Regions from separate parts of the Erwinia psychrophila genome, predicted to be linked through region 2. Evidence: predicted binding sites of a transcription regulator. Region 2 holds the regulator's gene; each other region holds the start of a gene.
What was found. The regulator Fur, encoded in region 2, represses iron uptake genes when iron is present. The targets are predictions, from matches to a motif close to ATAATAATGAGAACNACTATCAA.

Region 1: a site for Fur is predicted at 3,105-3,127, ahead of feoA (ferrous iron transporter A). Genes of this name have one in related genera too.
Region 3: a site for Fur is predicted at 4,310-4,332, ahead of AAH446_RS14625 (Nramp family divalent metal transporter). Genes of this name have one in related genera too.
Region 4: a site for Fur is predicted at 3,154-3,176, ahead of fhuF (siderophore-iron reductase FhuF). Genes of this name have one in related genera too.

What each region holds. Positions count from the first base shown of each region.
Region 1 covers NZ_JBCHVB010000004.1:97,460-105,262, forward strand. The annotation lists gene greB (transcription elongation factor GreB) at 126-605, shown strand; gene AAH446_RS11600 (Tex family protein) at 701-3,034, shown strand; gene feoA (ferrous iron transporter A) at 3,176-3,397, shown strand; gene feoB (Fe(2+) transporter permease subunit FeoB) at 3,400-5,706, shown strand; gene AAH446_RS11615 (sugar phosphorylase) at 5,820-7,505, shown strand; gene AAH446_RS11620 (YdgH/BhsA/McbA family protein) at 7,541-7,803, opposite strand, start outside.
Region 2 covers NZ_JBCHVB010000001.1:1,192,003-1,199,805, forward strand. The annotation lists gene pgm (phosphoglucomutase (alpha-D-glucose-1,6-bisphosphate-dependent)) at 1-367, opposite strand, end outside; gene seqA (replication initiation negative regulator SeqA) at 398-949, opposite strand; gene ybfF (esterase) at 1,205-1,969, shown strand; gene ybfE (LexA regulated protein) at 2,117-2,398, shown strand; gene fldA (flavodoxin FldA) at 2,561-3,091, shown strand; gene fur (ferric iron uptake transcriptional regulator) at 3,462-3,905, shown strand; gene glnS (glutamine--tRNA ligase) at 4,234-5,901, opposite strand; gene nagE (N-acetylglucosamine-specific PTS transporter subunit IIBC) at 6,055-7,803, opposite strand, start outside.
Region 3 covers NZ_JBCHVB010000006.1:24,823-32,625, forward strand. The annotation lists gene AAH446_RS14610 (alpha-keto acid decarboxylase family protein) at 1-1,253, opposite strand, end outside; gene mgrA (L-glyceraldehyde 3-phosphate reductase) at 1,461-2,450, shown strand; gene AAH446_RS14620 (DUF2502 domain-containing protein) at 2,617-2,976, shown strand; gene AAH446_RS14625 (Nramp family divalent metal transporter) at 3,028-4,272, opposite strand; gene AAH446_RS14630 (NupC/NupG family nucleoside CNT transporter) at 4,636-5,823, shown strand; tRNA gene AAH446_RS14635 (tRNA-Ala) at 6,068-6,143, opposite strand; tRNA gene AAH446_RS14640 (tRNA-Ala) at 6,189-6,264, opposite strand; gene AAH446_RS14645 (formate/nitrite transporter family protein) at 6,685-7,473, shown strand; gene AAH446_RS14650 (YfeC-like transcriptional regulator) at 7,628-7,803, shown strand, end outside.
Region 4 covers NZ_JBCHVB010000002.1:155,684-163,486, reverse strand. The annotation lists gene rsmC (16S rRNA (guanine(1207)-N(2))-methyltransferase RsmC) at 1-496, shown strand, start outside; tRNA gene AAH446_RS06860 (tRNA-Leu) at 685-771, shown strand; tRNA gene AAH446_RS06855 (tRNA-Leu) at 805-891, shown strand; tRNA gene AAH446_RS06850 (tRNA-Leu) at 928-1,014, shown strand; gene AAH446_RS06845 (DUF1435 domain-containing protein) at 1,093-1,377, opposite strand; gene AAH446_RS06840 (GGDEF domain-containing protein) at 1,638-2,735, shown strand; gene fhuF (siderophore-iron reductase FhuF) at 3,211-4,005, shown strand; gene AAH446_RS06830 (YbaK/EbsC family protein) at 4,079-4,552, shown strand; gene AAH446_RS06825 (nucleoside hydrolase) at 4,643-5,620, opposite strand; gene AAH446_RS06820 (LacI family DNA-binding transcriptional regulator) at 5,641-6,651, opposite strand; gene AAH446_RS06815 (MFS transporter) at 6,719-7,803, opposite strand, start outside.

The DNA of each region.
Region 1 (7,803 bases), on a different contig from region 2:
ACCTGCCCCTCATTGTGAAAAAGAGATGGCGGGCCGCAGGCAGGGGAGCGCCCACTGATGATGAATAACAAAGCCAGAGTGATTACAATAACGGCCATTGTCTGACTGGAGATGGCTGTTGCCGGATGAAAACCAAACTGATTACCCGCGAAGGGTACGACAAACTGAAAGCCGAGCTGGACTTTCTCTGGCGCACAGAACGTCCGGAAGTGACCAAAAAAGTGACCTGGGCGGCCAGCCTCGGCGACCGGAGTGAAAACGCCGACTATCAGTACAATAAGAAACGCCTGCGGGAGATCGACCGCCGCGTACGCTACCTGACCAAATGCCTCGAACAGCTGCGCATCGTCGATTACTCCCCGCAGCAGGATGGCAAAGTCTTTTTTGGCGCCTGGGTGGAAGTGGAAAATGATGACGGCGAGCTGAAGCGCTTTCGCATCGTCGGCTATGACGAAATTTTTGGCCGCAAAGACTACATCTCGATTGATTCGCCGATGGCGCGAGCCCTGTTAAAAAAGGAAGCTGGCGACGTTGCCACCGTACTGACGCCCGCAGGCGAAGCCACCTGGTATGTCGTTAATATTGACTATATTAACCCATCCTGAACGCGCGGTTATTGCGCATCTGACCGGCCTGCCGCTGGCAATTCAGACCTGCAAACCGTATAACTGACCGCTGTCTTATAGCCATAAAGTAACCCATGATGAAAGATTCGCTGAGCCACATAATTGCAAGTGAGCTTCACGCCAGGGCAGAACAGGTTGATGCCGCTGTTCGCCTGCTGGATGAAGGGAATACCGTGCCATTTATCGCACGCTATCGTAAGGAAGTGACTGGCGGGCTGGATGATACCCAGCTGCGCCAGCTGGAAACCCGCCTCGTCTATCTGCGTGAGCTGGCCGATCGCCGCCAGGCTATTCTGAAATCGATCGACGACCAGGGCAAGCTGACCGACGAGCTGGCCAGCGCCATCAGCACCACCCAGAGTAAAACCGAGCTGGAAGATCTCTACCTTCCTTATAAGCTGAAGCGCCGCACGCGTGGCATGATCGCTATTGAGGCCGGGCTTGAACCGCTGGCGGATACGCTGTGGCAGGATCCGTCGCAGGAGCCTGAGCAGCTGGCCGCCCGCTTCGTCGATGCCGGTAAAGGCGTCGCGGATACCAAAGCCGCGCTTGATGGCGCCCGCTATATTCTGATGGAGCGCTTCGCTGAAGACGCCTCCCTGCTGGCGAAAGTGCGTAATTATCTCTGGAAGAACGCCCACCTGACGTCACGCGTTGTGGAAGGGAAAGAAGAAGAAGGCGCCAAGTTCCGCGACTATTTCGATCATCATGAGCCGCTGGCCACCGTTCCCTCACACCGTGCGCTCGCAATGTTCCGCGGCCGTAACGAAGGCGTATTGCAGCTGGCGCTTAACGCCGACCCGCAGTTCGACGAGCCGCCCCGTGAGAGCCAGGGCGAGCAGATCATTACGGAACACCTTAACCTGCGCCTGAACAACGCACCAGCCGATAGCTGGCGCAAAGCGGTCGTTAGCTGGACGTGGCGTATCAAGGTTCTGCTGCATCTGGAAACCGAACTGATGGGCACGGTGCGCGAGCGCGCTGAAGATGAAGCGATCAACGTGTTTGCCCGCAACCTGCACGATTTGCTGATGGCGGCTCCGGCAGGTATGCGCGCCACTATGGGACTCGATCCGGGATTGCGTACCGGCGTGAAGGTCGCGGTCGTGGATGCTACCGGCAAGGTAGTGGCTACCGACACGATTTATCCGCATACCGGCCAGGCGGCGAAAGCGGCGGCGGCCGTAGCGGCACTCTGTACCCGCCATAATGTGGAGCTGGTTGCCATTGGTAACGGCACGGCCTCCCGCGAGACCGAACGCTTTTTCCTCGACGTGCAGAAGCAGTTCCCACAGGTCAACGCGCAAAAAGTGATCGTCAGCGAAGCTGGCGCTTCCGTCTACTCCGCCTCCGAGCTGGCCGCGCTGGAGTTCCCAGACCTGGATGTCTCCATTCGCGGGGCCGTTTCTATCGCCCGCCGCCTGCAGGATCCGCTCTCCGAGCTGGTCAAAATCGACCCGAAATCGATCGGCGTTGGTCAGTACCAGCACGACGTCAGCCAGAGCCAGCTGGCGAAGAAGCTGGATGCGGTGGTGGAAGACTGCGTGAACGGCGTGGGGGTGGATCTGAATACGGCCTCCGTCCCGCTGCTGACCCGCGTGGCGGGCCTGACCAAAATGATGGCGCAGAATATCGTCAGCTGGCGCGATGAGAATGGCCGCTTTCAGAATCGTCAGCAGCTGCTGAAGGTGAGCCGCCTGGGGCCAAAAGCCTTTGAGCAGTGCGCAGGCTTCCTGCGTATTAACCAGGGCGATAATCCGCTGGACGCCTCTACGGTACACCCGGAGGCCTATCCGCTTGTTCAGCGTATTCTGGCCGCCACCGGCGAAGCGCTGAACGCGCTGATGGGGAATCCTGCCGGACTGCGTGCGCTGAGGGCGGTTGACTTTACCGATGAGCGTTTCGGGCTGCCAACCGTCACCGATATCATTAAAGAGCTGGAAAAACCTGGCCGCGATCCTCGCCCTGAATTCAAAACCGCCCAGTTTGCAGAGGGCATCGATACCCTGAGCGATCTGCTACCGGGAATGGTACTGGAAGGTTCGGTAACTAACGTCACTAACTTCGGCGCTTTCGTGGATATTGGCGTACATCAGGATGGCCTTGTGCACATCTCTTCGCTTGCCGATAAGTTCGTTGACGACCCTCATAAGGTGGTGAAAGCGGGCGACATCGTCAAAGTGAAAGTGATGGAAGTTGACCTGCAACGCAAGCGCATTGCGCTGACCATGCGTCTTGATGAGCAGCCGGGCGAAACCCAGTCACGCCGCAGCGGCGGCAAAAATGAGCGGGAAAGCGGACGTCCGGCTCAGGGCAAGACGCGCGCCCGTCCGGCGGCCCAGTCTGCCGTCAGCAATAACAGCGCGATGGGCGATGCCCTTGCGGCGGCCTTCGGTAAAAAGCGTTAATTCTCTGTGGGGCGCGCCATCCGGTGCGCCCCGTTTTGCCCGGATTAAAGATTGTCCTGCATCAATGTTCACGAGAATCATTCTCATTATAATTTCCACCGTTAATTATCACGGTGCGGTCATCGCCGCCGGGGTGGATTTATGCAGCTCATTCCTAAGCAACATTACAAAATCGTACGTTTTGCGCCAGACGTCAGCGCCGCCTTTCGCCAGAAACTTCTCTCCCTCGGCCTGCTCCCGGGTGCCATTTTCGAGGTCAAACGCGTGGCGCCGTTCGGCGATCCCGTGCAGATCGATACCCGCCTCGTCAGCCTGATGCTACGCAAAAAAGATCTGGCCTTCCTTCAGCTTGAGCGGGCATAACCATGAAATCCTGCACGATTGGCTTAATTGGCAACCCTAATGCCGGTAAAACCACGCTCTTTAATCAGCTCACTGGCGCGCGGCAGCGCGTAGGCAACTGGGCTGGCGTCACCGTCGAGCGTAAGGAAGGCACCTTTACCACCGGTCAGTATAAAGTCCGGCTGGTCGATCTCCCTGGCACTTACTCCCTGACGACCATTTCCGATCAAACCTCCCTGGATGAGCAAATCGCCTGCCATTACATGCTGAGCGGCGAGGCAGACCTGGTGGTAAACGTCGTGGATGCCAGCAATCTTGAGCGCAATCTCTACCTGACGCTTCAGCTCCAGGAACTGGGCATACCCTGCATTGTTGCGCTGAATATGCTGGATATCGCCGAGAATCAGCAGATAACGATAGATATTGCCGATCTGGAAAAACGCCTCGGCTGTCCGGTCGTGCCGCTGGTCTCCAACCGCGGGCGCGGCATCGATAAGCTGAAAGCGGCTATCGACAGCTATTCCCCACGGCCGGGAAAACTGATGGTGCGCTACCCTGACGACGTGCTGAGTAACGTCGCGGTGCTGTGCGAGGCGATGCCGGCCCATTATACGGCGCAGCAGAAGCGCTGGCTGGCGCTGCAAACGCTGGAAGGCGATATCTATAGCCGTGAACAGGTGGGAAACGCGGCAGCGCTGCTCGCTTCACTGCCGGGTCAGCAGGATGACCCGCTTCGTATCGTTACCGCCCGCTACGCGGCGATTGAAGCCATCTGCCAGCACGTTATCCTGCCCGATCGGGCAACGCCGCACCGGCTCTCCGCCAGGCTGGACAGGCTGGTAATGAATCGCTGGCTTGGTCTTCCCGTGTTTCTGATCGTGATGTACCTGATGTTTTTTATGGCGATCAACCTTGGCGGTGCGCTGCAACCTCTGTTCGATCTCAGCTCCGCCGCGCTCTTTATTCACGGCATGCAGTGGGCTGGCGCCATGCTGCATTTTCCGCTGCCGCTAACGCTGTTTCTGGCGCAGGGCATCGGCGGCGGGATCAATACCGTGATGCCGCTGGTGCCGCAAATTGGCCTGATGTATCTGTTTCTGTCGCTGATGGAGGATTCGGGCTACATGGCACGGGCGGCCTTCGTCATGGATCGCCTGATGCAGGCGCTGGGGCTGCCGGGCAAATCTTTCGTGCCGCTGATTGTCGGCTTTGGCTGCAACGTACCCTCGGTAATGGGCGCCCGCACGCTGGATGCGCCGCGCGAACGCCTGATGACCGTCCTGATGGCTCCCTTTATGTCCTGTGGCGCACGGCTGGCTATCTTTGCCGTCTTTGCCGCCGCGTTTTTTGGCCAGCGCGGATCGCTGGTGGTATTCAGCCTCTATCTGCTTGGCATTGCCGCTGCGATCCTGACCGGGCTGGTGCTGAAACACACGCTGATGCGCGGTGAAGCTTCGCCGTTTGTGATGGAGCTACCGACCTGGCACGTCCCGCACCTGAAAAGCCTGCTGCTGCAAACCTGGCAGCGGCTGAAAAGCTTCGTGTTCAGGGCTGGTAAGGTGATCGTGGTGGTCAGCATGCTGATCGGCGGCCTGAACAGCTTCTCCTTCAGCGGCCAGCCGGTATCCCGCATCGATGAATCGGCGCTGGCAACGGTGAGCCGTCAGATAACGCCGCTGCTGGCACCGATGGGCGTGCATGATGATAACTGGCAGGCGACGGTGGGCCTGATCACGGGCGCAATGGCGAAGGAAGTGGTTGTCGGTACGCTGAACACGCTCTATACCGCCGAAGCGCTGCATGAGGAGCCCTTCGATGTGAACAGTTTCAGCCTGGCCGGTGAGCTGAGCGAAGCGCTAAAGGAAACCTGGGCGGGCGTGCGGGAAACGTTCAGTCTCAGCGTCCTCTCTAACCCTGTTGAAGCCAGCAAAGGCGATGGCGAGATGGCCAGCGGCGCGATGGGCATGATGCACAGCAAATTCGTCAACGATGCCGCCGCCTACAGCTACCTGATTTTTGTGCTGCTTTACGTGCCCTGCGTGTCGGTAATGGGGGCTATTGCCCGCGAAAGCAGCCGCCGCTGGATGCTGTTCTCTATTCTCTGGGGCCTGAACCTGGCGTACTCGCTGGCCACCCTTTTCTATCAGTGTGCCACCTTCAGCGCGCACCCGCAAAACAGCGCCATTACGCTGCTGGCAGTCGCCATCTTTAATCTGCTGGTCTGGTTAGTGCTGAAAAACATCCATCTGCCCCCTGAGCGCCTGGCGGTCAAAACGGTAGTGACGGAAAACCGCTGTCAGGGGTGCGCGAAAAGCGGCAGCTGTCACTGATACGCCCGCTTTTACGCTGACATCGCAGGCCGTTGAAGTTGCGATATTGCTTCAACGGTCTACAGTGAAAGCTAACGTGGCTGTGAATAATTGCGGTGGCTCACTCAATAAAAATGGAAATTATCAATTCTTTACTCGATAAGATCTATGACAGCACTTTTCCCGAAACCTGTCGGGCGAGGCTGTCTGACGCCATCCGGGAAACGCGTGACGCCTTAACCCACCCACGCAAGGCGCACTGGGATGAAAAAGACGTGGTGCTGATAACCTATGCCGATCAGTTCCGCGAAAGCGAAGCCCCCACGCTGCGTACCTTTTCCCGTTTCTATCAACAGCACCTCCAGTCCAGCTTCAGCCTCGTCCATCTGCTGCCCTTTTTCCCTTATTCGTCGGATGACGGCTTCTCGGTGATTGACTATCATCACGTCAGCGCCATCTGCGGCGACTGGTCAGATGTGGCCGAACTGCACCAGCATACGCGCCTGATGTTCGATTTTGTCTGCAACCATATCTCCTCTCATAGCGCCTGGTTTAAGCACTATCTGGCGATGGATCCCGGCTGGGATGACTTTTTTATCAGTATGCCTCCCGCCACCGATCTGAGCGGCGTTACCCGCCCGCGCACGTCACCTTTACTGACGCCCTTTGAGATGGCCGACGGCGACACCCGGTTTATCTGGACGACCTTCAGCGCAGACCAGATAGACCTCAACTTCGCCAATCCTTTTGTGCTGCTGAGCATGGTTGACGTTCTGCTGGATTACCTGGCAAAAGGCGCCGACTATATCCGGCTGGACGCGGTCGGCTATATGTGGAAAACCCCCGGCACCAGCTGCATTCACCTTGAAAAAACGCACCAGCTGGTGAAGCTTTTTCGCGCCATTGCTGATGAAGTGGCGCCCGGTACGGTGATCATCACCGAAACCAACGTCCCGCATAAAGACAATATCAGCTACCTGGGTAACGGGCGTGACGAAGCGCAAATGGTCTATAACTTTTCGCTGCCGCCGCTGGTACTGCACGCTATCCATTATGGTTCCGCCCGTGCCCTGAAGCAGTGGGCCGCCTCGCTGGGCGTGGGCAGCGGTACAACCACCTTCTTTAATTTTCTCGCCTCGCACGATGGCATTGGCCTGAATCCGCTACGGGGGATCCTGCCGGAAACCGAAATCGTGTCTCTGGTGCGCGATCTGGCAGCCGAAGGCGCGTTGATTTCGTGGAAAAATAACCCTGACGGCACCGCCAGCCCTTACGAAATCAACGTCACCTATATGGACGCGCTGAATAAAAAAGAGGACGACGATGATACGCGGCTTCAGCGCTTTATGCTGGCTCACGCTCTGCTGCTCGCCTTCCCCGGCGTTCCGGCGGTTTATGTACAGAGTATTCTGGGTTCACGGAATGATATGGAAGGGGTAAAAGTCGCGGGGCATAACCGGGCGATTAACCGGGAAAAATATGCCATCAGTGAGATTGAAGCCGCCCTGAGCGATCGGAAATCGCTGCGTCATCGCGTTTACCATGCCCTCAGCGCCCTGATCCAGCTGCGCATCCGGCAGCCCGCTTTTCACCCCGATAATCCTATGGAAGTGCTGGAGAGCGACAATGCGCTGCTGGTCTTAAGCCGTCCGGTCAAAAAGCATGATGCGCTGCTCTGTATTTATAACCTCAGCGGGCGGGAAATGACCTATTCGCTGCCGGAAAACCAGCGCTACAGGAATATCAACAATGATGAGCGGGTGGAGGGTGACGTGCCGGTGCGGCTGGCGCCGTGGGGCTGGCTGTGGCTGAAGCGGTAAAAGCAGGCAGCAAAAGCGCTGCCTGCTTCTGAGATTTACTTATAGACGTCCGCTGTGGCGCTGAATTTGCCATGCTCACGGCCGGCAATCACCAGGAAATATTTCCCGCCTTTTTCATCAGCCATTTTAGAAAGTTCCTTTTTAGCATCCATTGGCGAAGTGGTTTCCGCCGTTGTATTCACCGTACCGATTTTTTCAAGATTCATGGTTTGTACTTCTTCTTTCGTCACTTCTTGTGCGGCAAATGCCCCGAAAGAAACCGCACTAACCAGTAATCCGGCCACAGCTGTTTTAAACA
Region 2 (7,803 bases):
TGGCCGGGGTCGGCGTGTAGCCGTTGTCCAGCTGAACGATAACGTCAACGCCATTCGCCGCCAGCACTTCCAGTACGGAAATCAGGGCTGGCTCGGAGAGCGCATGGGTATCTTTACCCACGTAGCAAGGACCGGTGATGCCGTTCTTTTTACGCTCTTCCGCAATCGCCTGGGCGATGGCCAGAATGTGCGTCTCATTGAAGCTCTGACGTCCCGCGCTACCGCGATGGCCTGAGGTTCCAAATTTCACCGCATGTTCCGCATTGTTCAGATCGGGCTGCAGGACATAATACTGCGAGGTTAATTGTGCAACGTTAATCAAATCGCTCTGCTGGGCAGGCTGCCCGGCACGGGGGTGATTAGCCATTGGCGCTTCTCCCTGACACTTAGTTCTCAGTTAGAGGGTGCCGCAAACCTTGTCAGTGAGCTCCGTCGGGAACTGCATTGACTGCATGATATGTTCGACCATGCTGCGTTTACGGCCTGTGTTGGTGTTGGTGATCACCCAATACGGCGTGCCCGGAACGTGCTGGGGCTTGGTATGGATGCCATTCTGTACCAGGGTTTGTTGATTACCCGCAAAGTAGACGCGCGTACGACCATGAAGCGATTCGGTCGCGGCGGCAAATGCCTTGGGATCAAGATTGTATAAAGTCGACAAAATCAGCATAAAACGGTTCACTGCTTTTTTCTGTTCAGCATATTCATCAGAGAGCAGCAGCTCGCGCATAGCGCGGACGCGATCCAGAGGGCGCGCCTCTTCCTTCACCGCAGCACTCTCTTTTGCAACAGGCGCAGAAGTCGCTGCCACACCGCTGGCCGCTGGTGCGCGCTGACCGGCCGTAAATTTAAGCATACGCCGTAAAATGTCAGAGGCGCTTTCACCAATGTGCTGGGTATGGCTGGCGATATAACGGTACAGTTCTTCGTCGACTTCGATAGTTTTCATCTTTATCCAGTACGGTTAGTGCTTGAGAGCCGGTCAGCACGCACGCTGTGGATGACAAACGCACAATAGCCTTTCGAACCAGCTCTAACATGAGGATTATAAAGTTAAATCCTGCCGGGGTGTAGCGCCAGTCCTGAAAGCCGGCAAAAGTCAGAATATGCCGCAAAAAGATCGGAGGCCCCACACCTGCCGTTTCGGCAGAATACGTCCATCCATGATACCCTAACCCCTCGTTTCCACTGTAAGAACTTTACTATGAAATTGAATGTTCGCCTGCAATCTGAACAATCCGCTACCGACGCCGCGCCGGTGGTGCTGATTCACGGCCTGTTTGGCAGCCTCGACAATCTTGGCGTGCTGGCCCGGGGGCTGAAGGATCGCCGCCGTGTGGTGCAGATTGACGTGCGCAATCACGGCCTTTCTCCACGTTCAGAGGAGATGAACTATCCCGCTATGGCGCAGGATGTCGTGGAGACACTTGACGATCTGGGAATCGATCGTTTCACCGTCGTGGGCCACTCTATGGGCGGTAAAATCGCGATGGCGCTGACCGCGCTGGTCCCCGGGCGCATTGAGCAACTGGTAGTTATCGATATTGCCCCCATCGCCTACCGGGAACGTCATCACGACCGCTTTTTTGCCGCCCTCGATGCGGTCAGCGCGGCGGGAATCACGTCACGCAGTGAGGCGGCCGCCCTGATGCGTCAGAGTATAGATGAAGAAGGGGTGATTCAGTTTTTACTGAAATCATTCCATGAAGGTGAATGGCGCTTTAACGTGCCAGCCCTCTGGAATGCCTACGATGAGATCATCGGCTGGCAAACGCTGCCCGCCTGGCCGCATCCTGCGCTCTTTATCCGGGGTGACCGCTCAGCGTATCTCGCTGATGAATACCGCGAGGCGCTGCTCGCTCAGTTTCCGCAGGCGCGCGCCCATGTTATCAGCGGCGCAGGTCACTGGGTCCATGCGGAAAAACCTGAAGCGGTTTTACGCGCCATCAGCCGCTTTTTCGCGCTGTAACAACAAAAGTTTTATGGGGATGTTAAATCATTGTCGTCCCCACTTTCACAGGGTATGATGGCGCGCTAAAAATTTGTCGCTGATGAAATTTCAGCCGGCAGCCTGACCAATTCATCAGCAATCCAGCCTTTTCAGTATCTCGATTCTATGGCAAAAGAAAACACGGACCGCACCACGATCGATCTGTTTGCAGATGAGCGTCGTCCGGGACGACCTAAAACAAATCCGCTAACGCGTGATGAGCAGCTGCGTATCAACAAACGCAACCAGCTTAAACGGGATAAAGTGCGTGGACTGAAGCGTGTCGAGCTGAAAATGAACAGCGACGCGGTGGATGCCCTTAACCAGCTCGCCGAGCAGCGCAATATGAGCCGCAGCGAGCTGATAGAAGAAATGGTGATGGCGCAGTTAGTCAGACAGAACGGTTAAAAGCCCGCCGCCAGGGCTTTGCACGCAGACCGGGACAAAGCACAAAGCGACAAAAGCAGGAGTATTACTCGTTTATCCCCCTGAGGCTGTCTGCTATCATTGTCGTTATCTGTCTTTAACAGCAGTCACCATATCATTAAGTTTCAAGAGGTTATTAAACTCATGGCAATCGTAGGCATTTTCTTTGGCAGCGATACGGGCAATACCGAAAACATTGCAAAAATGATCCAGAAGCAGCTCGGTAACGAGGTGGCTGAGGTTCATGATATCGCGAAAAGTAGCAAAGAAGACCTTGAAGCCTTTGATATTCTGCTGCTGGGTATCCCCACCTGGTACTACGGCGAAGCCCAGTGCGACTGGGACGATTTCTTCCCTACTCTTGAAGAGATCGACTTCAACGGTAAGCTGGTGGCCCTGTTTGGCTGCGGCGATCAGGAAGACTACGCCGAGTACTTCTGTGACGCGATGGGGACTATTCGCGACATCATAGAGCCTAACGGCGCGGTGATCGTTGGCCACTGGCCGACGGAAGGCTATCATTTTGAAGCGTCTAAAGGCCTCGCGGATGACAATCATTTCCTCGGCCTGGCCATTGATGAAGATCGTCAACCTGAACTGACCGCTGAACGTACAGAGAAGTGGGTCAGGCAGGTTTACGAGGAGCTGCATCTGAAGGAAATCCTTGAGGCCTGATTCTGGCCGCCTGATGTGGGCGCTATCTCACATCAGGCGCATGGTTTTTCCTATATTAGTAATAGGCACTTTTTTGTAACTTTCACCTGCAAAACTGTACAATATCGCCATCGGTCATCCGGCTTTCTCAGCGCCTTTCGCCCTAAAGGCGGCTTCGATGAGACAGCGCGAAATGTAATCCACCACAGACGGGCCCCTGCTTTTCAGGATGTAACGGCTTCTCCCTTACATCCCACAGCGGTGAAGCGCCTCCGCGGTTTTCATTTCGGCGTATCAGTTCTATACTGAGGCGCCTGGTTTTTCAGCGACGACCGATGCTCAGGGCTTTTCAGCCACTTAGTGACTAGCAAAGTAACAGGACAATATCCGCATGACTGACAATAACACCGCATTAAAGAAGGCCGGCCTGAAAGTCACACTTCCACGACTTAAAATTCTGGAAGTGCTTCAGGAACCCGTAGGCCATCACGTCAGTGCGGAAGATTTGTATAAGCGCCTGATTGATATGGGCGAAGAGATTGGTCTGGCGACGGTTTACCGCGTTCTGAACCAGTTTGATGACGCCGGTATCGTGACGCGTCATAATTTTGAAGGCGGCAAGTCGGTCTTTGAACTGACCCAGCAGCATCATCATGACCACCTTATCTGCCTGGACTGCGGCAAGGTTATTGAGTTCCGCGATGAGTCTATTGAAGCCCGTCAGCGTGATATCGCCACGAAGCACGGCATCAAGCTCAGCAACCACAGCCTCTATCTCTATGGTCACTGCTTTACGGGCGACTGCCGTGAAGATGAGACGCTGCACGATAAGTAACCAAAAATTAACCCGGCAGCAGGATTCAGACCTGTACGCTTTTACGTTCCGGTGATGCTGCCAGATCGGCACTCGCTCTGTTTACTGAAGCGACTGCGGCTCAAAAAGAAAAAACCGGTGAGGACCTCACCGGTTTTTTTCGTCTGTAAAACAGGTTAAGCAGGGATTGCGATACCAGATCGATTGCGTCCTCTTTATCCCGCGCCCTGTCCCTCTTCTCCATGACGTGACATAAAAAAATCCGTAATCCTGAAAAAAGGATTACGGATTTTAACCTGTACAAGTACGCCACCTCTGTCAACGCTAGCCCTGACAGAGGCCGGAACGTTTATACGCCTGCTTTTGCCCAGGTATCGCGTAAACCGACGGTACGGTTAAATACCAGCTTGCTGGCGCTGGAGTAGCGACTGTCAGCACAGAAGTAGCCTTCGCGCTCAAACTGATAAGGGCTGGAAGGCTGTGCATTGCCGAGGCCTGGCTCGACGAAGCCCTGACGGATAACCAGCGACTCAGGATTAATCGTCGTCAGGAAATCTTCCGCCGCACCAGGATTTGGCACGCTGAACAGACGGTCATATAACCGGAACTCGGCCGGCAGCGCATGCTCGGCAGAAACCCAGTGGATCACGCCCTTCACCTTACGGCCATCAGCAGGATCTTTGCTCAGCGTTTCCGTATCGCAGGTGCAGAACAGGCAGGTAATATTGCCCTCTTCATCTTTTGCCACGCGCTCAGCCCTGATCACGTAAGCGTTGCGCAGGCGAACCTCTTTGCCCAGCACCAGACGTTTGTACTGCTTGTTGGCTTCTTCACGGAAGTCAGCGCGATCGATATAGATTTCCCGGCTGAACGGCACATCCCGCGTTCCCATCTCCGGCTTGTTCGGATGATTAGGCATGGTGATGATCTCTTCGTGACCCGCCGGCAGGTTCTCAATGACCAGCTTCACCGGATCGAGTACGGCCATCGCCCTTGGCGCATTCTCATTCAGATCGTCACGGATGCAGGATTCCAGCGAAGCCATCTCCACGATGTTGTCCTGCTTAGTGACCCCAATACGGCGGCAGAACTCACGGATAGAAGCCGCGCTGTAACCACGACGGCGCAGACCGGAAACGGTCAGCATACGTGGGTCATCCCAGCCTTCTACAATCTTCTCGCTGACCAGCAGGCTGAGCTTACGCTTGGACATGATCGCATACTCAAGATTGAGGCGCGAAAACTCATACTGGCGCGGATGCACCGGAATGGTGATGTTATCCAGCACCCAGTCATAGAGACGGCGGTTATCCTGAAACTCCAGCGTGCAGAGCGAATGGGTGATCCCTTCCAGCGCATCGGAGATGCAGTGGGTGAAATCGTACATCGGGTAGATGCACCACTTGCTGCCCGTCTGATGATGGTCGGCGAACTTGATGCGGTAGAGCACCGGATCGCGCATCACAATGAAGTTAGACGCCATATCAATTTTGGCGCGCAGGCAGGCAGTGCCTTCGGCAAACTCACCGTTGCGCATTTTCTCAAACAGCGCCAGGTTCTCTTCCACGCTGCGATCGCGGTAAGGACTGTTTTTACCCGGAGAAGTCAGCGAGCCGCGATATTCGCGGATTTGCTCAGGCGTCAGCTCGTCAACGTAGGCGAGGCCTTTATTAATCAGCTCAACGGCATAGTGATGCAGCTGATCAAAGTAGTCAGATGAGTAATGGACGTTGCCGCTCCACTCAAAGCCCAGCCACTGCACGTCTTCTTTGATCGACTCAACGAATTCCAGGTCTTCTTTCACCGGATTGGTATCGTCAAAGCGCAGATTGCACTGGCCCTGGTAATCCTGGGCGATGCCAAAATTGAGGCAAATCGATTTGGCATGACCAATATGCAGGTAGCCATTAGGCTCGGGCGGGAAGCGGGTATGCACGCTGGTGTGCTTACCGCTCGCCAGATCTTCGTCAATAATCTGACGAATAAAGTTAGTTGGGCGGGCTTCTGCCTCACTCATCTCAATTTCCTCAGGAATGCTTAGCGCAATTAGTACGTGAAATAACGGAGTATGATCCACAAAGCGGCGAAGGGAAACAACCGTTTGTTAGGGCTTAACGATAAAAAAAGGGCGGGAATCGCTTCCCGCCCTGCATCAAGCTGGCCTTAGCCGTTAACCATTAATCTCACAGAGGCGGCTTTCGCCCGCCACAACGGTTTCACCCGCGAGCAGAGTAATGCCGCTGTAGTCCTCAATATTGCTGACCACGACAGGGCTAATCATCGAGCGGGCATTGGCATTCAGCCAGTCGAGATCCATCTCAAGTACCGGCTGACCGGCCGTAACCTGAGCGCCCTCTTCAACCAGACGCGTGAAGCCTTTGCCGCCCAGCGCGACGGTATCAAGCCCCATATGCACCACGACTTCGATGCCCTTTTCCGTTTCAAGACAGAACGCGTGATTAGTGTTGAAGATTTTCACCACGGTGCCTGCGGCTGGAGAAACAACGGTTTTGCTGGTTGGTTTGATTGCCAGACCATCGCCGACCGCCTTACTGGCGAAGGCTTCATCAGGCACCTGGTCCAGTGCAACCACTTCACCGCTGACCGGTGCCACGAGTACCCCGATCACCCCTTTTGCCACTTTAGGTTCAGCTTGCGCCACCGGGGAGGCGATGGACGCCGCAGAGGTTGCCGCCGCCGCAGCGGAAACAGGGCCTTTACTCAGTACGGTTTTCATCGCAGAAGCGATGGTTTCCGCCCGCGTGCCGACAATAATCTGAATACTCTGCTTATTCAGACGAATAACGCCGGACGCGCCCAGGCGTTTAGCCACGGCTTCGTTTATGGCCCCGCTGTCCTTCACGTTCAGGCGCAGTCGCGTGATACAGGCGTCGATGCCGGTCAGGTTATCCGATCCCCCTACCGCACTGATGTAATGACGCGCAAGAGACTCAGTATCAGTTTCTTTATTACCGCTATTCTCCACGTTCACGTCATAACCATCGCTTTCATCGCCATCCACCGCCAGTTCGCGACCCGGCGTCAGCAGATTGAATCTTTTGATGGTGAAGCGGAAGACCACGTAATAGATGACGAAGAAAACCAGCCCCTGCGGGATCAGCATATACCATTTGGTCGCAAGCGGATTTCGTGACGAAAGCACCATATCCACCAGCCCGGCGCTGAAGCCGAAGCCGGAAATCCAGTGCAAACTCGCGGCGATAAATACCGAGATACCGGTCAGCACGGCGTGAATTAAATAGAGAACCGGCGCCACAAACATGAAGGAGAACTCGAGCGGTTCGGTAATACCGGTAAAGAAGGCGGCAAAAGCAGCCGCCAGCATAATCCCGCCGACCTTCGCGCGGTTTTCCGGACGGGCGCAATGATAGATCGCCAGCGCTGCGCCAGGAAGACCGAACATCATGATTGGGAAGAAGCCAGCCTGATAGCGGCCAGTGATACCGACAACGGCCTTACCGCTTTCGAGCGACTGTGCACCGCCGAGGAAATTAGGAATGTCGTTAATGCCCGCCACGTCAAACCAGAATACGGAATTCAGAGCGTGGTGCAGGCCAACCGGGATCAGCAGGCGGTTGAAGAAGGCATAAACGCCGGCGCCGACCGAGCCAAGTTTCTGAATGCTTTCACCGAAGCTGACCAGACCGCCAAAAATCAGCGGCCAGATATACATCAGGATAAAGGCAACCAGAATCATCAGGAAGGAAACCAGAATAGGAACCAGGCGACGACCGCTGAAGAAGGAGAGCGCCTTAGGCAGCTCAACATGGCTGAAGCGGTTATACATCTCCGCAGAGATGATACCGACCAGGATACCGACAAACTGGTTCTCGATTTTTCCGAACGCCATCGGAACCTGCTCGACCGGAATTTTCTGAATCATAGCAACCGCTGCTGG
Region 3 (7,803 bases), on a different contig from region 2:
GCACCGTAAGCGGCGGGCAAGGTAAATCCAATCGATCCCCACAGCGGCTGGCTGATAAACGTAACCCGGTCTGGCAGACATAGCGCAGCCGCGCCAAAGGCCGCCGTACCCTGGTCGGCCAGCACGATATCGCCAGGGCGCAGAAAATCCTGGAGCGCTTCCCAGAAGGTGTTTTGCGTCAGCGTATCGGAAACTTCATGAACCAGGGGAGGAGGATCAATAAGGATTTGCGGCCACCGGCTGACGTGACGTCGGGCACGCCGGTGAAGGATTTTCACTGCTTCAGCCATAGGCAGGCTGGGGAAAACCCTCTTCCCTATCCGGCTGCTATGCAAACCTATATCGATGTTTTTATCACTTGCGATTTGATGCGTGAAGCCTGCGGTAATGGTATCGGTGTAGAGCACGCCCACGGTAATAATCGCCTCCGCGTTCTCGATCATCGCCTGGGTTGCTCCTGCGCTGGCGGTGCCAGCGTAGGTGCCCGCGAAGCCGGGCAACTGCTCACAGAGTACGCCTTTCCCCATCAGGAGCGTGGCAAACGGCATCGGCACCTCGGTCAGTAACTGGCACAGTGGTGCTTTCTGCCCGGCCCGGTCGGCCAGAAAATCCGCCAGCAGCGACACGCTGTGTACAGAGGAGAGGATCTCTTCAACGGCGGCCGCAAACGCACCGGCTGAAGAGGTATCTCCGTCCCGTGCGGGTGTAAAGGGGGCGTCAGGCGAAGGGATCATCGCTTCAGCCACATCGCTGGGCAGGGAGAGGTAAACGGGACGGCGTAACTGCAGCGCCGTTTCCAGCAGCCGGTCAATTTCTCTGGCCGCATTTTCGGCGGTAAGGGTAGCCTGCGCGACCGTGACCTCCTGGTACATGCGTATAAAGTGGCTATAATCGCCATCTCCCAGCGTATGGTGCAGCAGCAGGCCCTCCTCAGCCGCCGCTGAAGGTGGCGCACCGACAATATGGATGACGGGCAGATACTCCGCAAAGCTCCCGGCCACGCCGTTCAGCGCACTCAGCTCCCCAACGCCAAAGGTGGTAAGCAGCGCCGCTGCGCCATTACAGCGGGCGTAGCCATCGGCCGCATAGGCGGCATTCAGTTCGTTGGCACACCCCACCCAGCCGATGTCGGCACGATCGATTACCCGGTCAAGAAACTGCAAGTTGTAGTCGCCGGGCACGCCAAACAGATGGCCGATACCGGCGTCTTCCAGACGCGAAAGCAGATATTCTCCAACGGTAATAAGCGACATAGCCTGTTCCTCACTCTGGAAATAGTGAGTAAAGTATTGCCGATATTTTTCACTGCGTTAGTGACCTGCTTTCCCGCTACTGGCAAGGCAACGTTACGCTTCAGAATTTTCTTCAAGTTGAGATCCTCCGCCCGAATCCATTCTGTGTAACCGTATACACTGCTATGCTTCCTTTACTCCCCCCTCCCTACTGCACAGGATTTATCTATGATTTATCAGGCAGATACAAAACGTTATCAGCGCATGCCTTACCGAAGATGTGGGCGAAGCGGGCTCAAGCTCCCCGCCATTTCACTGGGGCTGTGGCACAACTTTGGCGACAGCACCCGGGTGGATACCAGTCGCGACCTGCTCCGCCACGCTTTTGATAACGGTATCACTCATTTCGATCTGGCCAATAATTACGGTCCGCCACCCGGATCGGCAGAAGAGAATTTTGGCCGTATCCTGCGCGAAGATTTTCTGCCCTACCGTGATGAGCTGATTATCTCTTCAAAAGCGGGCTATACCATGTGGGACGGACCCTATGGCGACTGGGGTTCGCGTAAGTATCTGATTGCCAGCCTGAACCAGAGCCTGAAACGCATGAATCTGGACTACGTGGATATTTTTTATCATCATCGTCCGGATCCGGAAACGCCGCTGGAAGAGACCATGATGGCGCTGGACCATATTGTTCGCCAGGGCAAGGCGCTCTACATTGCGCTTTCAAACTATCCGGCACAGCGTGCGCAGGAAGCTATCACTATTCTCAAAGAGCTGGGCACTCCTTGTCTTATTCACCAGCCGAAATACTCCATGTTCGAACGGACGCCTGAGGAAGGGCTGCTGGATGTGCTGACGGAAGAAGGCGTAGGCTGCATCGGCTTCTCACCGCTGGCGGGCGGCGTGCTGACCGATCGCTATCTGAATGGCATCCCGGAAGACTCCCGGGCGGCCAGCGGCAGCAAGTTCCTCAGCGGCGATCAGCTGACCGCAGAGAAAATGGAGAAGGTACGTCAGCTTAACGAACTGGCGCAGCAGCGCGGACAGAAACTTTCCCAGATGGCGCTGGCCTGGATCCTGCGCGGCGATCGCGTGACGTCAGTGCTGATTGGCGCCAGTAAAACCAGCCAGATCGATGATGCTACCGGGATGCTCGCCAACCGCGAATTCAGCCAGGCTGAGCTGGATCGCATCGACGCGATCCTTGCCTGAACAATGCCCGCCGCCTTCTGCGGCGGGCATCTTACGGATAAATCTCAAATCTCCTTCCGGCCCTTCCCGCAGCGCGCTTTTCAGACTCCGCCAGGCGAAACGGCAGCGATCTCTTTATAATCTCGATCCCACAGCGGTACAGCAGTGCCGCTGATAAGGAGATCCAATGAAAGCTTTATTATTTATTGCCGCATTGCTGGCAAGCTTCACCCCGTTGGCGATGCACACAGCACAGGCCGACAGCGCAAGGATCACTCTGGCTCCCGGTATCACCCTGCATCTGGGCGATCGGGATCATCATGGTCGCTACTGGGACGGTGGTCACTGGCGCGATGCCCGCTACTGGCGCAATCACTACCGGTACAATCAGGGCCGCTGGTGGCGTCATGAACAGTGGCAGCGTCATCAGGAGATGCGTCGCCAGCATGAATGGGAGCGCGAGCGCAGATGGCACCAGCGGGAACGTAAGCGGGCATGGCACCATCATGAACGGGAGCGTCATCACCATCGCGGTCATCATCACTGACAATCAAAAAAGCCGACGCAGAGTCGGCTTTTTTACGCAGCAGAAACAGGGCTATATCGACATGCCCATCGCCATCGCGACCAGCAGATAAAAGTTAAGCGCCACCACCACCACTACGATAACTTTCCCCACCGTTTGCATCAGCCTTGAGTTGACCATATCGCCCATCAGCTCAGCGTTTCCGGTAAAGACCAGCAGCGGCACCAGCGCCAGCGCAATGCCAAAACTCAGTAAGACCTGGCTCATAACCAGGATACGCGTTGGCTCCCAGCCGGCCATAATCACAATAAAGGAAGGCAGCATGGTGATCACCCGGCGCACCAGAAGCGGAATATGGATGTGGATGAAGCCCTGCATCACGACCTGGCCTGCCATCGTCCCGACCACCGTTGAAGAGAGGCCCGCCGCCAGCAGGCTCAGCCCAAAGACCAGCGCTGCCGCCCGGCCCAATAGCGGATCCAGGGTTATCCAGGCCTCGTTCAGATCGGCTATGCCACTATGACCGCTGAAGTGAAAGGCCGCAGCCGCCGTCGCCATCATCGCCAGATTGACAAAGCCGGCGATGGTCATGGCTATCGCCACATCCAGCTTGGTCGAGGAGTAGCGCTCCGCACGCGAGCCGCTAGCTGAACTCTGGGTCAGCGAGGAGTGCAGATAAATCACATGCGGCATAATGGTCGCACCCAGCACGCCAGCGGCCAGCAGGACCGCATCAGGCCCCGGCAGCGAAGGCACCGCCATTCCCTGCAGCAGATCGACCACCTTGGGCTGTGAGAAGAAAAGTTCAATTACGTAGGCGGCGGCCACAAATAGCAGCAGGCCACCAATAACCAGCTCAAGCGGTTTCTGCCCCCGGCTTTGCAGCATCAGGATCAGGAAGGTCACCACGCCGGTCAGCACAGCACCCTGCAGCAGGCTTACGCCGAAGATAAGCTTGAAACCGATCGCCGCGCCGATAAACTCAGCCAGATCGGTCGCCATCGCAATAATCTCCGCCTGCACCCAGTAAAACCAGACGGCAGGACGCGGGAAGCGGTCACGTATGTGCTCAGCCAGGTTTTTGCCGGTGGCAATACCCAGTTTGGCGGACATCAGCTGGATGACCATCGCCATCACATTCGCCCAGACCACCACCCACAGCAGCTTATAGCCATAAGAGGCCCCGGCCTGAATATTGGTAGCAAAGTTGCCGGGATCGATATAGCCGATAGCCGCAATGAAGGCTGGCCCCATTAGCGAGAGCTTAATTTTACGTGAACCGCGGACCCTTGCTTCCGTGGCACGGCCTTCAAACATAGTGATACCCCTGATCGTAACTGTCTGACCCATTCTCTTTTAAATGAGAATGATTATCAAGTTCGCCTGAATGGATGGTAGCTATCGTTGTGATAGCTAAAGCTAACAAGTATAGCAAAGGCTATATTATGAGATACGGTACGTCACGCCCGTAAACCCGGCAACCTTTTTCACTTTAGGTGATAAAATAAGCGTCTACAAGGGAGAAGAGATGTTTAAACTTTGACAGGATGTGAGCAAATCGTGAAATCTGAGGCCTGAGCCGATAGGTAATTGTTATATTGAGGCATAGATCTCGTTTTTCCGCTCTTTGTTACATAGAATGTGCAGCGAAATATAACAGCCTTCAAATTTGGAGCAATCATGTCCCGCATTTTGCATTTTGCTTTGGCGCTGGTGGTGATCACCCTGTTGGCCTTACTGGTCAGCAAGGATCGCAAAAACATTCGCGTACGTTTTATCATACAGCTTCTGGTCATTGAGGTTCTTCTCGCCTGGTTCTTCCTGAACTCGGAAGTGGGCCTTGGATTCGTACAGGGATTTGCGGGTCTGTTTGACAAGCTGCTTGGTTTTGCCGCCCAGGGCACAAACTTCGTCTTCGGCAATATGAGTGATAAAGGACTTGCCTTCTTCTGGCTCAATGTCCTCTGCCCTATCGTCTTTATCTCCGCACTGATTGGTATTTTACAGCATTTCCGCATTCTGCCTGTTGTCATTCGCTTAATCGGAACAGTACTGTCAAAAATCAACGGTATGGGTAAGCTGGAATCTTTTAACGCGGTAAGCTCGCTGATTTTGGGACAGTCAGAAAACTTTATCGCCTATAAAGATATTCTCGGCAAAATGTCCGAACGTCGCATGTACACCATGGCCGCGACCGCCATGTCCACCGTTTCTATGTCTATTGTCGGCGCCTATATGACGATGCTGCAGCCGAAATATGTGGTCGCCGCGCTGGTGCTGAACATGTTCAGTACCTTTATCGTTCTCTCACTGCTTAATCCTTATCGCATCGAGCATGAGGACGATCTGAAGCTGGACAACATTAAAAAAGGACAGAGCTTCTTTGAGATGCTGGGCGAATATATCCTGGCAGGTTTCAAGGTTGCGGTCATTGTCGCCGCCATGCTGATCGGCTTTATCGCGATTATCTCTGCGGTGAACGCGCTGTTTGATACCCTGTTCGGCATCAGCTTCCAGGGCGTGCTGGGTTATGTCTTCTATCCGTTTGCCTGGATGATGGGCGTCCCTTCCGCAGAAGCGTTGCAGGTTGGCAGCATCATGGCCACCAAGCTGGTTTCAAATGAGTTTGTGGCGATGATGGACCTGCAAAAAATTGCCGGAACGCTCTCACCGCGTGCGGAAGGCATTCTCTCTGTCTTCCTGGTTTCCTTCGCTAACTTCTCCTCAATCGGTATCGTTGCCGGTGCGATTAAGGGCGTGAACGAAGAGCAGGGTAACGTTGTTTCCCGCTTCGGGCTTAAGCTGCTGTACGGCGCCACGCTGGTCAGCGTACTCTCTGCATCTATTGCGGGCCTGGTACTGGGCTAATCCCCTTCCCCGGTCACATATAGCGTCTAAGGCGAACCTCATGAGGTTCGCCTTTTTTATGCCCGTGGCGACCAGAAGCTGCTCGTCTCAGGCTGAAGGACGCCAATACAGACCGACGCAGACAGCTAACGCACGCACTTTCAGAATTAGCGCGACAGAAGGCACAGTGAATGCAGCAGGAACAGGACAGCGTTTAAAAAGGATAATTAATTTTGCCGGACGGCGAATGAACAGAAGAAGTGATTGGTGGAGATAAGCGGGATCGAACCGCTGACCTCTTGCATGCCATGCAAGCGCTCTCCCAGCTGAGCTATACCCCCACAACAAAAAACCGGTTTTTCGCGCCAAATCGTCTGGTGAAAATTTGGTGGAGATAAGCGGGATCGAACCGCTGACCTCTTGCATGCCATGCAAGCGCTCTCCCAGCTGAGCTATACCCCCGAGCCGAAAAACCTTTGTCGTCTTGACGGCGGGGATAATATGAAACGGCGCCGCTGGTGTCAACGGCAAATTGCCAATCTGCGGTCAACCGCTGAAAAAGCCGCCAGTGCGCTGAAGAAATAGCTCTTTAGCGGATTTTTTCGTTAGCAGAAATCCCCTGAGGAGAGCGCTTAAGGGGAATAAAATGGCGCTGTGACATAAATTTCACAACAATGTGGCTACACCCACCATACGTGCCAGGCAATGTTGTAAATAAGCAGTTAATTAGTGCGCTAATTAAACTTGTTTTTGTTAATTTCTCGTGCAAAACTGCCCGCGCTTTTGAAGGCCGACCCTTGCCAGCGCTGGATGCGTGTCTGTTCCGTGCGGTGAAGTCGGCCATTTTATTTTAACAATTACTACACCAGAAACAGAGCTACTATGTCCTTGCATTCACCTAAAGAAATCGCAGCGATCGCTATTCAGTCAGGCGTCGCAAAAAGTCTACACTCTATTTCCACTCTGCTTATCCTTGGTTTTATGGCGGGCGCTTTCATCGCCACCGGCTTCCTGTTGGATCTGCACGTTATCAATAAACTGCCTGCTGACTGGGGCTCCTTCGGCGGCCTGCTGGGCGCGGCGGTGTTCCCGGTAGGGATTATTCTGACGATCCTGGCCGGCGGTGAGCTGCTCACCGGCAATATGATGACGATGCCAGTAGCCTGGTTCGCCCGCCAGATCAGCGGCTTAAGCGTCCTGCGTAACTGGTTCTGGATCACCATCGCTAACTTCCTTGGCAGCATTGCCGTTGCCTGGTTCTTTGGCCACATGCTGGGCATGACCGAAGGCGACTATCTGAAGAAAACCGTTGCTATTGCGTCAGCGAAAGTTAACGCTGATTTCCTGCACTCATTTATCTCCGGCGTCGGCTGCAACTGGCTGGTTTGCCTCGCGGTATGGCTGGCCTTCGCCAGTAAAGATATGATGGGCAAAATCTTCGGTATGTGGTTCCCGGTTATGGCGTTTGTGGCGATCGGCTTCCAGCACGTCGTGGCAAATATGTTCATTATCCCTGCGGCGATTTTCGCGGGTGAGCTGACCTGGATGCAATATCTGCCAAACTTTGTTGCCGTCTTCTTAGGCAATACCGTGGGCGGTGCTGTATTTGTTGGCCTGGCCTACTATATGGCCTACCGGCCTCAGGTGCAGGTAGCTCCGGCGTCACGCTAATCGTTTTCCCTCTGTCGTTCAGGCAGAGGGTTCTTTCCCCACCGCGCATTATTCCTTTCTTCGCCCTTCCTGTTACTGGTTCCTGTTAGTTGTTCAGTCAACAATTTGCTGTAATATGTTCGTGTTACGTACAACGGCAAAAAGGAATTGCATGATGAAAAAGGAATGGTTAACGCCAGAAGAACTGGCGCAGGAAACGGGTTTCAGTCGTCAGACCATTAATAAATGGGTCAAGAAAGAACAATGGACGACCGCCCCCAAGCCCGGCGTACAGGGCGGAAAAGCGCGAATGATCTTTATTGATGAACGCGTGAAGGCTTTTCTTAAGTC
Region 4 (7,803 bases), on a different contig from region 2:
CCTGGATGCCGGCAGCAATCTGCTTCTCTCCACCCTGAAGCCGCATATGAAAGGTAAAGTGCTGGACGTGGGCTGCGGCGCGGGCGTGCTTTCCGCCATGCTGGCCAGCTTCTCCCCGAAAGTCCGCCTGTTTATGACGGACGTCAGCGCTGCGGCGATAGAAGCCAGCAAGGCGACGCTTGCCGCCAACCAGCTTGAAGGCGAAGTATTTGCCAGTAACGTCTATTCCGACGTGACCGGACGTTACGATATGATCCTCTCAAACCCGCCTTTCCATGACGGGATGCAAACCAGTCTGGACGCGGCACAGACGCTGATTCGCGGCGCGGCCAAACACCTGAATATGGGTGGCGAGCTGCGTATTGTGGCGAATGCCTTTTTGCCCTATCCGCAGGTGCTTGATGAAACCTTCGGCAGTCATGAGGTTCTGCTCCAGAACGGTCGCTTCAAGGTTTACCGCGCCGTTCTCGCCCGCGCCAGTAAAGCTAAGCGCTAGCGTGCAGTTTGCCCGGATGCCGCGCTGCTGCGTCCGTCGGGCAAGCAACTGATTCCGCTACAAAGCGGCGTGAGCGTTGCTTTTTGCAGCGATCGCCGCAGGGGCGTCAAATAACTGTTGACGTCCCCCGGAAAATCTCTAGAATGCGCCTCCGTGGTTGCAATACATTTATCATGTATTGATGGTATGCGAAGGTGGCGGAATTGGTAGACGCGCTAGCTTCAGGTGTTAGTGTCTTAACGGACGTGAGGGTTCAAGTCCCTCTCTTCGCACCAAAAACCATGTTATTCATATTACGCAGCATCTGCGCGAAGGTGGCGGAATTGGTAGACGCGCTAGCTTCAGGTGTTAGTGTCTTAACGGACGTGAGGGTTCAAGTCCCTCTCTTCGCACCAAATGCGGTGATGTGAATAAAAAAGTTCAACAAAGATGCGAAGGTGGCGGAATTGGTAGACGCGCTAGCTTCAGGTGTTAGTGTCTTAACGGACGTGAGGGTTCAAGTCCCTCTCTTCGCACCACGTTGAACAAACTTCCTGCGTTCCCTCTCCCGTATCCATCCTCATTATTTTTCCCGAAAAGCTTTTGCTTCATCCTTTTTAAAGCGCACTGAAATTCAGTGAAATTGCCGCTATACCGCCCGTCAGCGCCAGACAGGATGGTAACAGCAGATAGTGACGCAGACGCTTATGGTAGAGCATAACGACGGTCGCCAGCAGCGCAATAACCATAACCAGACGCCATTCGCTGAACGAGAGATCCATCAGGGTGATCGGCGGCATAATCGTGCAGGGAAGGACTATTCCCCAGCCGCTATCCAGTTTTTTTCCGAACATCAGGCTTATCCCCCAGAGGCCACAGGCGGCCACTATCGCTATCAGCATCGCAATCCCACACCTTCTTAAATGATAATGATTCCCACTATCATATAAGAATATTTTTCATCTTTCAGCAACTTTTAGCGCCATTATCCTAAACTCTGCTGGCGCTAATGACAGCTCTGTTGTTAAGTGATAAATTGAATTCGATCCACCCAAAATGAAAATTCTAATAATAACAGGTTCACACTATTCCACGCGTGAAATAGGCTGGCACCTTCGGTTACCGCCCGGCGCTATTTCTGAGCAGTTACGAGTAGAACATAATGAAATTACAAACTTATGATGAATTGCTTCACAGCAAGCATCGCCTTTCGCTGATGCTTTTTCTTTTTTTAAACACAGCCACATCGTTATTTTGCTTATACAGTATCGGAAAAAACCGCGCATTTGAGTTAATGTCGCCTGTGATGACAATCGCTTTAACCAGTGTATTAATCTTAATCTGGGTAACCCTGAAGCCTACAGGCAAATTCCCGATATTAAATCTTGTGGCATTGCTCACAGGTCTGCTCTGGGCATGGCAAATTGTCCTTAATTATAAATTCGCCTTCGCTTTTGACAGCAGTTTTTTAGTGGTCAGCCTGGTAGGCATTTTTTTTATCAGCATGATTGCGCTGGGAGATCACCTGCTCGCCTTCTGTCTGCACGCCGCCCCGTCGTCGCTGGCGGCCCTGGTGCTGGATAACGGCCATAACACCCTGCTGATCCTGTGCACTATTGTCCTGCCGCTGGGGGGATTCACCCTGCATCATTTGATGCAGCGGCGGCGCGATATCTTTACCCGACGCCTGATGCGCCAGCTCTACGAGGAGAAGGAAACCTACAGCGACCTGAGCATGCTCGACCCGCTCACCGGGCTCTATAACCGCCGCGGGCTTAAAAACAGGCTGGAAAACATTCTGGATAACCACGCCGGCAGCCACTTTGTCCTGCTGCTCGATATCGATCATTTCAAGGCGTATAACGACAACTATGGGCACGCCATGGGCGATCAGGCGCTGGCGCGCGTCTCTATTGCTATCCGTGATGCGGTGCGCTCGCGTGATATCGTCACGCGTTACGGCGGAGAAGAGTTCCTGGTGTTGCTGACCAACGTCAACGAATCGATAGCCCGTAAGCTGTCGGAACGCATCCGTCAGTACGTGCTGGAGCTGGAAATCCCCCATCTTTTCAACGAACGCGTTGCCACCCACGTCACCATCAGCGCGGGGTTTGCTCCCCTTTACGATCGGGATTTTGATGGCGCTCTGGCTAATGCAGACCGGGCGCTCTATCTGGCGAAAAGCCGTGGGAGAAATACCATCCTTTCCAGCGATGAAATTGCTAAAAGTTCGCTCAGCCAGCCTGCCGATGCAATGTAATTGATGTTACCGGCCCGGCATGCGGGCCGATACATTCCAGTCACTTACAATTAGATTAAATTCAGATAATCCTGATGCGCAAAAATAGTCTCCTCTCCTTTCCTGTCCGTTAATTATCGTCACCTTTGCAAAGGTCGCAGTGACTAAAAACGCATTCTGGCGATAATAATATTCAATTGCGGCTGCAGCGTTTGTTATTTATTCTGAATAAATGGAATTTATTATTTCTCTGCATGCACTATTTCTTTCCCTTATCTCCGGACAGTGAAAAATTTTCTGCATCAATTCTGCCACGTGATTAAAAAGCAACGCTCTCTTATCCGCTGGCCCCGTTTTTTATAGCCACACCCTCAACAGGGGGACTGCGCTGCGGCGTAATGCGGCGAAAATTGCTGCTTGTCTGTCCGTTTTCTCTCAGATACAATCAAGAACGATTATCATTTGTTTTTGTACTTCGGTTTAAACTGGATACTACATGACCACGATTGTTCGTCAGGCATCTGAGTATGGTTCTTATCCGCTGATCTTCCTGCAAAGCAATCGCTCGCTTGGCGATTCGCTGCGTGCACTGTTCAGTGAGCACCGTTCTTACTTCCTGGAAACGATCCGCCTGGGTGAAGAAGCGCCCGCAGAGTGCATGACGCTTAAGCGCTGGTCACAGCCCGAAAACTTTGCCCAGTTGAACAGACGCTACGGCGATTTTATCTACCGCGAACAGCGTGAGATGGAACGCGAAAACAAACCTCTGCAGTCGCTCTGGGCACAGTGGTATTTCGGCCTTTTTCTGCCCCCGATGATGATGAGCCTGCTGCTGGAATCCCGGGCGCTGGACTGTTCACCTGAACGCTGTCACGTTGAATTTCATGAAACCGGTCGCCCGGCCGCCTTCTGGATTGACGTGCGTGAAGATGAAGAGGCCCGCTACCTCAGCCCCCGTCGCCGCATGGATCGTCTGATCCAGCAGCATCTTATCCCGGCCATTCAGGGCATCGTTCAACATGGCGATATCAACGGTAAGCTGATCTGGAGCAACACCGGCTTCTCCGTCTACTGGTTTTTGGGGGAGATCGCTCCGCTAATCGGTGAAGATTTACGCGCGGAGCTGGAACACGCTTTTTTCTTTTCGAAAACGCTCTCTGACGGCACCGATAATCCTTTCTACCGCACCATGCTGCCACGCGAAGGGGAGATGCAACGCCGTACCTGTTGCCAGCGCTACCGCCTGCCTGACGTTCAACGCTGCGGTAACTGCACCTTAAAACCGGTCTGAACCCTCTCCTTTTCCGTTTACAGTCAGCGCACTCTGTGGCAGGTTTATCCGCTTCGTTTTGTTGGAGATAAGCATGAGCCTGGAGACTGTACGGCAGTTCTTCGCCGAACGCGCCCCTGATGTAGGAATTATTGAGCTTGCTGAAAGCACCGCTACCGTGGCGCTGGCGGCCAGAGCACATCACGTAAAACCGGGGCAAATCGCCAAAACGCTGTCGCTTAAAGTGCGCGACAGCGTGGTGCTGATTGTAACGCGGGGCGACGCCCGCCTGGATAACCTCAAGCTGAAAAAGACGCTGGGCGCAAAAGCCCGCATGCTCAGCACGGACGAGGTGGTGAGCTGGACAGGCCATCCCGTTGGCGGCGTTTGCCCGTTCGGATTAGAGACGCCGCTACAGGTTTTTTGTGACATTTCGCTTCGTGCCTTTGATGAAGTCCTGCCGGCGGCCGGTTCGATCAACAGTGCCGTACGCCTCTCGCCGGAAAGGATTGCCACGCTGACCGATGCAACATGGGTCGACGTCTGTCAGATCCCCGGAGAAGCCTGACACCTGCTTCCACCCTCAACAGCCTCAGGCCGCCTGCCCTTCCCGCTGACCGGCATCAGCGGTTCTGGCGATTTTCGGTCTGGGGCTATTTCAGTGCGCCAATGCCTGTTCAATCATCTCCAGCAGTAGCCGGTTATTCACCGTTTTCAGCACATGAATCACTCCACCAGCGGGCTCACCTGTGCCAACGCTGACGCCCAGCGGCTGACGATAGCGCCAGGATTTTCCCCGCGTCTGACCCGGCCTCAGCTCAACGTCCACAAAGTAGTCCGCCGCTGTCGCAATTCCCGGATTCAGCAGCCAGGCCACCACCAGCGCATCATGGATCCAGCAGCCCGGAAGATGACGGGTCTGCATCGAATAGTCCAGCCATGGACGAACCGTGTCGGTGACAAATTTTGCCAGCGGAGTGTTAAACCGTTCAATGCGATCCAAATCGCTATGCGTCATCATCGTCTGGGTGGTGACATCCATCGGCACCAGCGTAATGTTCGCCCGGCTGGTCAGTACCTGATGTGCCGCCTCGGGATCGAGGCCAAAATTGGTATCTTTGATAAAATGATCCAGCGCGAACACGCCGCCCATAATGGCAATCTCCTGCACCGCCTCCGCCATTTCCGGATAGCGCTCCAGCGCAAGCGCCACGTTGGTTAACGGGCCGATCGCCACCAGGGTGATTTGACCCGGATTGGCGCAGATTAACTCGCCAATAGCATCCGCAGCCTCACGACTGGGCGCGACAGCCCTCTCTGGCGGCCGGACGTCCTTCCACAGATGGCCAAGCTTGTTGATATGGATCCGGTTATCCAGCTCTTTACGCCAGGGCTCCGGAGGTTCGGCCAGCGCCCGTGAGGCTCCCTGCACGACGGGCACCGTAATCCCAAGCCTGTCGGTTAAGTCTTTCGCCACGCTGTAGCCCACATCGTTAGGCGTGTTGCCGGCAACAATGGTAATCAGCTCCAGCGAGAGCGCTTTCGATCCCAGCGCAAGCGCGAGTGCCAGCCCGTCATCCACGTTAGCCCCGGCTATGCCGTTTCCCGGATCGCAATCAATAATAAGTCGTTTCATGAAGTGTCTTTAATAAGGGGTTACCTGAAAAGAGGGGGCTGACAGCCGCAGGATTCACCGATCTCAAGCCGGTGAGAAAATTCGCTCAGCTGCACCTGACCAGCCGGCGCCATGAGCATCTCAATCGCTTTTTTAGCCATTTCATTCACCGGCTGACGCACCGTGGTCAGCGAGGGAACATGATAGGCGGACCGATCCGTCCCGTTAAAACAGACCAGCGCCAGCTGCTCCGGTACTCTGATATTATTTTCCGTCAGCGCCCGCAAACAGCCTGTCGCCTGTGCCTCATTTGAAATAAATAAGGCTCGCGGGAGTTTACCGGCCAGCAGCATATGTTTTGCCGCCTGATAGCCTCCTTCGCGGGTATAGGTTGCCGGAAATATCCACTGTGGATGCTCAATCAGCCCATATTCACGCAGTGCCTTACGCCAGCCCGCAAGCCGGTCCTGGGTATTCAGCCTTTCCAGCGGGCCGCAGATAATGCCCACCTCCTGATAGCCATGGCTGAGCAGATGAGCGGTAACCTGAAAGGCGGCCGCGCTTTCATCCACGCGAAGAATATTAACGTTTAAACCGGGATCGACGCGATCCAGCATGACAAACGGCGTGCCACTTTCCCGGATCAGATCGATGTAAGGATGACGATCGACGCTGTTATACAGCAACCCGTCGATCTGTTGACTAAGCAGATTATTCAGCAACTCCAGTTCCCGTTTGCGGCTGTCCCCCGCATCGCCCAGCAGCATTACCATGCCATGATCCAGGGCTTCCTGCTGAAGCGCATGGGCAAAAGAGGCGATAAACGCATTGCCGATATTGGGCACCACCAGCCCGTACGTTTTGGTGGTCCCGGACGCCAGCGCCCGGGCAAGGTTGTTTGGCCGGTAGCCGGTTATTTTTATCGCCTCCAGCACGCGGAGCCGCGTGGCCACGGCGACAGGTCGCGGGCCGTTATTGATCACGTAGCTCACAACGGCAACGGACGTGCCCGCTACTCTGGCCACGTCCGCTCTTGTTGCACGCTTTTGCATCAACTTTGCCAAACGACTTTCCTGTTAGCGTTAAGGGCCAGCCTTCGCGTCAGGTTCAGATCCGACTTCAGATGGCATCCTCAGGATCGTTAAGATCGCGACCGCGCGTTTCCGGTGCAACGAACGTCGTTACAAAACCGATTGCCGCCATTACCGCAAAATAGAGCGCTATTGGCCACCAGTGCCCCGTCCATGAAAGAAGGGCTGCGGCAATCAGCGGTGCTGTACCGCCGGAGAGTATTGAGCCCAGCTCCTTCGCCGTCGCCATTTTAGTGTAGCGGTTTTTTACACCGAACATTTCCACGCCCCACGCTGCCTGCACGCCGTAAATGCCCAGCGACGCCAGCCCCATTCCGGCCACAATAGTGGCAATGACAATCGCCGGTTCACGGGAATCAAGCAGCATAAATGCCGGGAAGGCATAGAGGATCAGTAACAGGCAAAAACAGCGGTAGGTGATGCGGCGGCCAAAGCGGTCAGAGAGCCAGCCGGCAACGGGGATAATAAGGAAGCCGAGCAGTGAAGCCATAAAAACCGCCGTGGTCGCCACAGATTTGTCGACCGCCAGCATCTTGACGACATAGCCAATCATAAACCCCTGCACCAGGTAGGAAGGGCCGTTTTCGCCAATGCGCAGGCCCACTAAAGTAAAGAAAGCCCGTCCACGTCGCCAGAAGCTGCGGTTATCGGGTACTGCCTGAAGGGTATGTTGCGCAGTAAGCCTCTCAGCCTCAAGCGCCGCTTTTCTGCGCTCGAAAACCGGCGTTTCTTTCAGATGGCGGCGGATCCACAGTGCAACCAGCGCGATCAGTGAGCTGCACAAAAAGGGAATACGCCAGCCCCACGCCTGAAGCTGCTGCTGATCCATCTGCACTACCGCCAGCCAGACCAGCGAGGCTACCAGCGTTCCGCTGTTAGAACCCAGCGCGATAATGGATGAAACCAGCCCGCGTTTTTCCGCTGGTGCGTATTCCCCCAGTACCACTGTCCCCCCGGAGAGTTCGGCGCCCGCGCCAAAGCCCTGGCTGAACCGCAATACCACCAGGCAGGCCGGCGCCCAGAGACCAATGGAAGCGTAGCTGGGGATCAGCCCGATCAGCGTTGTGGAAGCGCCCATCAGGATAATGGTGGAGATCATTACCGCCTTGCGCC